DNA from 3 places in the Psychrosphaera ytuae genome. Region 3 is predicted to be linked to each of the others. Evidence: predicted binding sites of a transcription regulator. Region 3 holds the regulator's gene; each other region holds the start of a gene.
What was found. Region 3 encodes LexA, which represses DNA repair genes until DNA is damaged. Its sites were predicted from a motif close to TACTGTATNNNNATACAGTA; they were not measured.
Positions count from the first base shown of each region.

Region 1: a site for LexA is predicted at 1,889-1,908, ahead of imuA (translesion DNA synthesis-associated protein ImuA). Genes of this name have one in related genera too.
Region 2: a site for LexA is predicted at 2,052-2,071, ahead of J1N51_RS04420 (YebG family protein). Genes of this name have one in related genera too.

Region 1 is NZ_CP072110.1:1,948,093-1,951,375, forward strand. Features, by position in the region: gene J1N51_RS08735 (Y-family DNA polymerase) at 1-1,160, opposite strand, end outside; gene imuA (translesion DNA synthesis-associated protein ImuA) at 1,187-1,876, opposite strand; gene cobO (cob(I)yrinic acid a,c-diamide adenosyltransferase) at 2,004-2,603, opposite strand; gene fusA (elongation factor G) at 2,797-3,283, shown strand, end outside.
Region 2 is NZ_CP072110.1:1,003,380-1,006,662, reverse strand. Features, by position in the region: gene J1N51_RS04435 (acyl-CoA thioesterase) at 1-339, shown strand, start outside; gene J1N51_RS04430 (4a-hydroxytetrahydrobiopterin dehydratase) at 412-720, shown strand; gene J1N51_RS04425 (DUF445 domain-containing protein) at 786-1,490, opposite strand; gene J1N51_RS04420 (YebG family protein) at 1,567-2,007, opposite strand; gene serA (phosphoglycerate dehydrogenase) at 2,198-3,283, opposite strand, start outside.
Region 3 is NZ_CP072110.1:2,166,555-2,169,837, reverse strand. Features, by position in the region: gene J1N51_RS09800 (tetratricopeptide repeat protein) at 1-315, shown strand, start outside; gene J1N51_RS09795 (BLUF domain-containing protein) at 428-853, shown strand; gene J1N51_RS09790 (BLUF domain-containing protein) at 825-1,295, shown strand; gene lexA (transcriptional repressor LexA) at 1,310-1,927, opposite strand; gene plsB (glycerol-3-phosphate 1-O-acyltransferase PlsB) at 2,069-3,283, shown strand, end outside.

The DNA.
Region 1 (3,283 bases), 220 kb from region 3:
TTGAGGGGAGACAAGACTGTCACTTTAGATGGCTCTAAAGCATGCCGATGGTACATTCGGTATACGTGCTCACGTCCTAGCTTAGCTTGTAACATGGCACACAGCTCTTGTGATTCTAGAGCGCTCGCTTGCTGATTAAACAAATCATTCACCCGCGCTGACTGCGACACTAAACGAGTACATATCAACCGAATACTTACGACTGGCTCAGCCAACTTTACCGACTCTAGTTGCAGTCGAACCAACGACAACCACTTACTCGCTCGGTACTCACCATCCCCACGCTCTACGTACATTGAAATAAACTCGTTGTACCGGTAACACAATTCAAAGCACAAGGTTTGCGCAACTTTATTACGGATTTTTAAATACGTTTCGAGTTCTTTTAATAGTTTTTTAATTGGATGCTGTAACACTTCGGCATTACTAATTTCGTACATCAGCTCTAACGTACGTCGGTATTCGAGCTTTGGGCTAAACAAGGCTAATTTGGTATGTAATTCTCCTGTCAGCTGGCCAAGGTAAGTAAACAAAGGTAAGTCAAAGCGTTTGGCCAGTTGCTTTAGAGGAATATCTAGTAATTCTGCGATGGTCTTTATGCCGACTCTATGAAGTTGCTCCTTTTGTTTTGGACTTATCTGTAAGTAATCAATCGGTAGTTGTTTTAGTGCTGTTATGGACTCATCAGGGTTGGTATACAAAACATTGACTTTGGCTTGCGCTAATACTTTTGCCATTCTCGGACTCGGCGCCGAGGCGTAATAAAAGCTCAATGCCTGATCGGCAAAACAAGTTGTGACTGCTAGCCAATAATCACTAATGTCTTTATAAAGACGCAGCATATTATCAATCCGTAAAAACAGACCATTTGGTGGATCTAAAGCAATATCCGCAGTCAACTTGTACAGTCGTTCGGCTAATTCAAAAAGCCTCTCTTGCTCTATTTCAGGTTGATACTCTAAAACTTTAAGGGTTTGGCTCAACGATAAGGACATCGCCAATCCCATTCCCACCTTGATCCCGAGCGTTCTCGCAAACGCATTAAACTGAACGACCTCATGGTGTCTTGGGTCGACAATGATCACAGGTTCAGTTTCTTGAGATAAGTTACTAGAGCTTTCTAGCTGTAAAGAATGAAACGACAAGTAAAGCCACTGCATCGCGCTACCTGATAAGCCTTTACCGATCAATGACCAGCTGCGCGTGGAAACGCTACAACATTATCATTTGCCATTACTGGCTTGTCTCTAGATATCAACTCTGGCCACCATTCACTCATATCGACCGTAAAGTAATCCGTTGCTCGGCCACCTTTTTGTTTATCTACTTTTAATTGAATACCTTTAGCATGCGAAGTGATACTCAAGCTCACCGTACTCGGTAAAGAAAATAAGGGCTGTGCTTTTTGATACCGAAACAAAATTAAACTCGCTCCGCCCTGCTCACAAGCCAACATAAGACGCCGAATTTGTTTAATCGATAGGCTGTCTTGCCATAATACAACGGCGCTACAACAACCACTCGACAAACACTGTTCGGTGGCCCATAACGATTGCTCTTCACTGGTTGGAGTCAGTAACAGTACTTTGTCGACATTGATGTGATTGGCCATTAAGTATTCGGCATTAAGCTGTATTGGTGGTGCAACAAAAACCAATTGTCCGGCGTTTTGTTTGGCCGACAAAAACGGCGTCATCAGTCGTAACTCACCAACGCCGAAAGCGGTTTTGAGCTCTATAATACCTTGCTCAGGAAAACCACCTTGCAACGCTTGATCAACCTCATTGAAACCACTGGGAATTCGTTTAATTTGCTCACGACTATTGCAGCCATACCAAACGAGCCCTTTGTTCTGATATTCACTTAACTCTAACATAACCACCACCAACACTGTTTATTTATACAGTATAAATACAGTGGGTAGATATTGCCAAGTCAAAAATAAAAAAGCCGCTGTAAAAAGCGGCTTGTTTTATGATTTATAAACAGATTTATTTGTTCGATTAATAATCAAACCCCTGTAAGGCTTTTACTCCTGAATCAAACGCATGCTTGATGTTTTTTACTTCACTAACCGTATCAGCAAGCTCTATTAACTCACGGTGCGCAGCACGGCCTGTCACTACTACAGATTGCATATGCGGACGGCTACGTATTGCTGCGAGTACTTCCTCTAAATCGAGGTACTGATAAGTGATCATGTAAGTCAATTCATCCAGTAATACCACGTCTATCGACTCATCCGCTAAAAACGCTTTGGCTTGTTGCCAAGTTTCTTGCGCGGCTTTTGTATCGGATTCTCGGTTTTGTGTATCCCAGGTAAATCCAGTTTTCATAACGGCAAATGGCACGCCGTGTTTTTCCAATAAACGACGCTCTCCGCAGTCCCACTCACCCTTGATAAATTGTACTACGGCGGCTTTTTTGTCATAACCAACGCAACGTGTTACCACGCCAAACCCAGAAGTCGACTTGCCTTTGCCATTACCCGTGATTACTTGAAAAATCCCTTGCTCTTTTTGTGCGGCTTCAACACGCTGATCCACTTGTTCTTTTAATCGCTGTTGGCGCTCTTTGTGTTTTTGGTCTTTATCTTGACTCATCATTTTCCCAAAAGTCTTCTACACTCTAAATCCAGTAATTTGGAAATCACATTACGCTCAATACGAGCGAATAACTCATTAAAACCATTTATTTTATTATTTTTTTATGAAAAGTGTGCCGTTTTGGTTAATTAATGATAGAATCCGGCGGCTTTTTTTAACCAACATATTATTGAGAAGATAGAGCAAGACAATGGCTGACTTATCTAAGTATAGAAATATAGGTATCTTCGCTCACGTTGACGCTGGTAAAACTACCACGACTGAGCGTATTTTGAAATTAACCGGTAAAATCCATAAAACTGGTGAAGTACATGACGGTGAGTCAACTACTGACTTCATGGAACAGGAAGCTGAGCGTGGTATCACGATCCAGTCAGCGGCTGTAACGTGTGAGTGGAAAAATCACCGCTTAAACGTTATCGATACTCCAGGACACGTTGACTTCACAGTTGAAGTATATCGTTCTCTTAAAGTTCTTGACGGTGGTATCGGTGTATTCTGTGGTTCTGGTGGTGTTGAGCCTCAATCAGAAACTAACTGGCGCTACGCAAACGAATCTGAAGTTGCACGTGTAATCTTCGTAAACAAACTAGACCGTTTAGGTGCTGACTTCTACCGCGTTGTTAACCAAGTTAAAAACGTACTTGCAGCAAACCCACTAGTTATGACTCTACCAA
Region 2 (3,283 bases), 1.2 Mb from region 3:
GCGCGTTATCTTGAGTTTTTGGAAGAAGCACGTTGGCAGTATCTTGAAGAGAGTGGTGATATTGAATACTTTAGCTCTTTGGGATTTGCATGGGTAATCGTTAATATCAACATTAACTATCGAGCCAGTGCATATATGGGAGATACGTTGGAGTTAACTACAACGTTGTCTAAAATTGGCAACAAAAGTGCGGTGTTTCACCAAGTGATCACCAAAGCGGGAACCGACAAAGTTGTTGTCGATGCAGACATTACCTTCGTAGTTATAGATCAAAAGTCTGGTAAAGCAGTACCGATAGAAGGTGACTTACTTGCGCGTATGCAAGCCCACTTAGACTAACATTCAAAGACATTACAAATATTGAAAAATAAGCGCCGGAAGTAGAAGGCGCAATAATCAACAGGAAAAATCATGTCAGCAACAAAGTTAAGTGAAACCGAACTGCAACAAGCATTATCTGAAATCAATGGTGAATTGGCTGCAGATAAACAATGGGAAATCGTAGAGGGTAAGTTACACAAAGAGTTTGTGTTCAAAAACTTTATTCAAGCTTTTGGATTTATGACTCAAGTGGCAATTCATGCTGAAAAACTGATTCATCACCCAGAGTGGTCAAACGTATGGAACAAGGTCGTGATTGATTTGGTAACGCACGATGTTGATGGCATCAGTGACCTAGATATAAAAATGATCAAGCGTATTGAAAAGCTGGTGGCTTAACTTAGCTTTTGATTTCAATATAGAAAACGGTGGCTGAGGCCACCGTTTTTGTATTCGTATTATTGTTACAAAAGGCTATGCATGATGAAACCAATGAGGCCACCAAAAACACCACCCCAAATGACCAGCCACCCTAAGTGAGATTTAATCATTTCTTGGACAAGCGTTTTAACCATCGCCGGGGTCAACTCATCGAGTCGTTGCTGAACTATGTGGTCTACTTTTTCACTAACATTCGACATCGAACCACTGCTGCCCAACTGAGCCTTGAGCTTTTCAGCGAACTCGTCAGATTGAGTGATCTCAACCATTGATGACTTTAAGTTTTCTACGAACGGTTCACGTAATGGTATTAACGCGTCGGTACCACCAAACATATTCAACATTCCACCAAACGAACTTTGTTGTATTGTTGATACTAACGAGTCAAACGCTGGCGACATGTCTGTTTCATTAATCAGTGGTGCCAAATCAAAATGATGTGCTTCACCAGATTGTTCGGTTAAAAATTTGTCTATGTTTTCCTGAGTAAAAAACTGCTCCATGATCAAGGTGCGAATGGCGGTTTTAAACTCTTCAAACTTGAGTTGAACGATACCAGAACCATACAGACCAGGTACTTTTTCAAACAGCATATGTACCGCGATCCAGTTGGTTAAAGCGCCAGATAGCGCAAACATACCGATATAAAACAGCCAATCTAATTTAGCTAAGTGACCTGCAATACATAATGCTGCAGCAATAACGTTAGTAATTAGGCTTTTGTTCAATTAAGTTCTCCTTGGATTGATTTAGGCTTCAACATAGGTCAAAGCCTATTGTATCCATAGACTTAATTTTTGTTAATTAGGCTGCGTCATCTTTTTCAATGACAAAATCAATAAGGTTGTCCTCTATGTCATCAGAGTGAACGTCGGACTCGGATTCACTCTGGATCTTTTTTGTCGAAACCTCATCATTGATATCTAATTGAGCCTGGTTTTCACTTTTGGCTTTTGAAGATTTACTTTTGTTAGCTTTGCTAACGGGTTTCTTTTTGGCCTGCAGTGCTATCAGAACCTCTTCACGTTGCTTGGCAAGGAAGATACTTAACGCTTCGCATTGTTCATCGGCGAGTTTAAGTTCGCCCTGAAGTTCATTAGATTGCAACAATTCAAACATGCCATCTGCCATGTCTAACATCTTGTCATATTCATCAGCCGCGCGTTTGTCAGTAAATGTCATGACTTCTTGTTCCTTATTGCTTTTGTCGGTACGTATAACGACATAACGAGTTTCAACCGCCATAGCTATCTCCTAGTGATACAAGCTTACTGTGGACTTTATTTTTATACTGTATGAATAAACAGTAATCTAGAATTAAATAAAGTACAAGCATTAAAATAAAAAAGCCCCCAATTAAATTGGAGGCTTAACCGAATAAACTACTGTAGCTCTTTATTTGGTGCTTTCACCGCCATAAAAAGCCTTATCTGGATTAGTGAAGCAGTCTGGCTTTAACTGTACCTGGAATAGATTTAAGCTCATCTAACGCCGTTTCACTGTCGTCAGTATCGACGTCAATAACGACATAACCAATCTTTTCATCGGTTTGAAGGTATTGAGCGGCAATGTTGATGTTGTGCTTAGCAAAAGCTTCGTTAATTTTGGTCAACATACCAGGTTGGTTTTTGTGGATGTGTAGCAAGCGACTGCGGCCTGTGTGCTCTGGAAGTGACACTTCAGGGAAGTTAACGGCAGAAAGTGTAGAGCCATTGTCAGAATACTTAGCTAATTTACCCGCTACTTCGATACCGATATTTTCTTGTGCTTCTTGTGTTGAACCACCAACATGCGGGGTCAGGATGACATTATCTAGGCCACGAAGAGGTGAAATAAATTCTTCATCGTTTGATTTAGGCTCAACAGGAAACACGTCGATAGCTGCACCGGCTAAATGGTCGCTTTTAAGTGCCTCGGTGAGTGCCTCAATGTCGACAACGGTACCGCGAGAAGCATTGATTAAAATGGCTCCTTTTTTCATCTTGGCTAGTTGTTTAGCTGACATTAAGTCTTTGGTTTGTGGGGTTTCGGGTACGTGTAAAGAAATAACATCAGAGGTAGCTAACAAGTTGTCTAAAGAGAGGTCTTGTTCTGCGTTGCCAAGTGTCAGTTTGTTTTCGATGTCATAAAAGCGAACTTTCATTCCGATGTTTTCAGCCATGATACCCAACTGAGTACCTATGTGGCCGTATCCGATGATGCCTAGGGTTTTGCCTCTAGCTTCAAATGAGCCTACTGCTGATTTTTGCCAAACACCGCGATGGGCTAGGGCGCTTTTAGCAGGAATGCCACGGATAAGAAGTAAAATTTCACCTAGGACTAGTTCCGCAACAGAACGGGTATTAGAAAACGGCGCATTAAAGACAACGGTGCCTTTTTCTCTCGCTGCCTCTAGGTCAACCTGATTAGTACCAATACAGAAGCAACCAATAGCAACAAGCTTGTTAGCATGGGCTAATACTTCTCTTGATAAATGGGTGCGCGAACGTATACCAATAAAGTGAACGTCTTTGATTTTTTC
Region 3 (3,283 bases):
GCTTTTGACCAATTGGCCAAAGTGACAAAAGGAGGAGATGCTTACCAACAGATCGCTGAGATTCGTTTGCAGCAAGGCAAGTACCAGGCAACCATCACAGCAGGCCAAAAAGCCGCAGAGCAAGGCGACCTTACAAACCCTGGTAATTTATATCTTGCTATGGGTATGGCTTATTTTAATTTGAAAGAGTTTGAAGCCTCTATTGATGCTCTTAACCAAGCAAAAGAGCACAAGTCAGTACAGCGTATGGCAAAACAGTGGCTTAAATTTGTTGAACGAGAGCGCTCTACATATGGTGAATTAGCCGCTCTGTAAGTGTGGGTTTCTTTTTATGTCAGTGTTCTCGTAACTCATTCGAAGCCGTGGCTATTCCACGGCTTTTTATTTTTGGTACTATAATCAGGAAAGTAGCCTATGAGTAACCACCATGAATTTGTATCAATTAGTATATGTCAGCAAACTCCCAAAACCGATGAAGGGTAGGGAGCTAAAGTTACTAATAGAACGTGCAAAAATTAAAAATATAAATCTTGATGTCACATCATTGCTAATAAAATTCGACACCAACTTAATCCAAATACTCGAGGGCAATCGCCATACCTTACAGGAGCTATACGACGACATTGAATCAGACTCTCGCCATATCAATGTTAGAAACTGCTATTTTGAACCCGCAGAGCAACGAATTTTTGGCAAATGGGCGCTCACCTTTCTAAACTTAAATAATGAAAAACTAAAGTCTAAGGAACGGCTGCAAGAATTAGCACACCAGCTGATTGATGCGCGTGGAGACGATGAACACAGTAAAAGTATTTTGTTATTAGATGAGTTTTCAGAAAGAGTTAAACAATAAAGGCACCATGAAAGAAGAGCCCGTAAACTTATATCAACTTCTTTACAAAAGTTACGCTACGCGCCCACTTTCTGTCGAAGAGTTTGCGGACTTACTGGTCGACGCCAGAGTTAAAAACGACTCGCTGGGTGTAACCGGTATTTTACTGTACAAAAACGGGGTGTTTATTCAACTTATGGAGGGTGAGAAAAGAAATATTGATACGCTATATGATGTTATCAAACAAGACCCTCGTCATACTCAATTAGAATGTCTGTACTATCAGCCTGCAAATGAAAGAGCTTGTAAAAATTGGGCAATGAAAATTCACAATTTAGACTTTGGGGTACCTGATAATTTGCTTGGAGTTGAACAACTCATCAGCCAATTACATCAGCAACACCTAAGCGATGGCCAGTCCCCTGCTGAACAGTTAATTACCCTGTTTAAACAGGTAAGCTAATCCACTGGCCACTATTACATTAAGGAAGAGTTACGAATAACCCCAACCGCAAGTCCTTCAATAGCAAACTCTTGATAGTTTAAGTCCACTTTAATCGGCGAGAATTCTTCATTTTCTGCGTGTAAAATGACCTGGCTACCTTTACGCTCAAGACGTTTAACCGTCACATCATCTTCAACACGGGCGACGACTACTTGGCCATCTCGAGCTGTCTGTGTTTTGTGTACTGCCAACAGATCACCATCCAAAATTCCGATGTCTTTCATACTTTCACCTTCAACTTTTAGTAAAAAGTCGGCGCTTGGAGAAAACATTAAAGGATCGACGTTAACGTGACGGTCAACGTGTTCCATTGCCAAGATAGGAGAGCCTGCTGCTACCTTACCAATTAGTGGTAATCCCGAGTCTTGTTCGGTTATTTCCTCGGTTAAGCGGATCCCGCGTGAGGTACCCGAAAGCATTTCAATAAAGCCTTTTTTGGCAAGAGCTTTTAGGTGATCTTCTGCTGCATTTGCCGAGCGAAACCCTAACTGTTTAGCAATCTCTGCACGCGTTGGCGGCATTCCGGTCGAAATAATGGTGTCTCGAATGAGTTCTAAAATCTCTGATTGTCTAGCAGTAAGTGGTCTCATCATCTGTTTTTCCATACAGTAACATAACTGTCAGTATATACAGGCATTGTGATTGTGCAATAGAAAATTACTGTAAATGATAGGTTTTTGTCCGTTCTTTGTTAAAATTGACCTTCGCAGTTCGTTATCTTTAGGGAATTTATGTCTTTTATTAACGCAATAATGTATTGGCTTACTCGTCCTTTCATCCGCACTCAGTTAGTTGCCGACGATAAGCACAATGATATGGGTATCGAGGCAAACAAGCCTGTATCTTATGTATTAGTTACTGATTCGTATACGGATCGCATGGCACTAGAACAAGCTTCAAAGAAGCTTGGCTTGCCATCGCCTTTTTCGGCAATTGATTTGGCCGGAAAAAAACTAAAAAGAACATTAGGCGTCAAGCCCGTCGACTCCATTTTCCTCAACGAAAAGTCACATATTGAAAAAACCACAGAGTTAGGTGAAAACTTACTAAAATTGGTCGAAGAAACCGGTGAAGACATTCAGTTTGTCCCAGTTATGATCCGTTGGGGTCGAGCACCTGGAGTAGAAAAAGACACTAGTCGCAAACCCCGCCTGATGGACTTAATCACTCAAAAACTTCAAGCGTCGCCACTGCGTAAGTTTTTTATCGTTTTGCTTTACGGTCGCCACAGCTTTGTACGTATTTCAAAACCCGTATCGCTTCAGAAAATGGTTAATGACTTTGGCGCTACTGAAGAGACCGCTCACAAATTATTGAGAGTCGCGCGTATTCACTTTGAACGCCAACGCATTGTAGCGACTGGGCCAAAAATAATGGAACGCCAAGCATTTTTTAATAGTATGTTAGCCAGTCCAGCGCTAAAAAAAGCCCTTCAAGAAGAAATGGAATCGAAGAACATTTCCCTTGAAGAGGCAAAACAAAATGCCAAAAAGTTACTTGATGAAATCGCTGGAGATTACAACGAATCTTATATTCGCCTAGGTTCTCGCATACTTACCTGGGTTTGGAACAAAATATACAACGGTATTAGGGTACACAACGCAGATAAACTGCGCGATCTTGCGCAAAAAGGTCACGAAATTGTTTATGTTCCGTGTCACCGAAGTCACATGGACTACTTGTTGGTGACTTATGTGATATACCACGAAGGCTTGGTCCCTCCACACATTGCGGCAGGCATTAACCTGAACTTCTGGCCAGCCGGCCCTATCTTCAGAAAAGCCGGTGCGTTTTTCTTACGTCGCAGTTTTAAAGGCGACAAATTGTATTCTGCGGTATTTAGAGAATACTTATCGACGCTCTTTGCCAAAGGTTATCCTGTTAAATATTACACCGAGGGTGGACGCTCTCGTACAGGCCGCCTTTTAGCACCTAAAACTGGCATG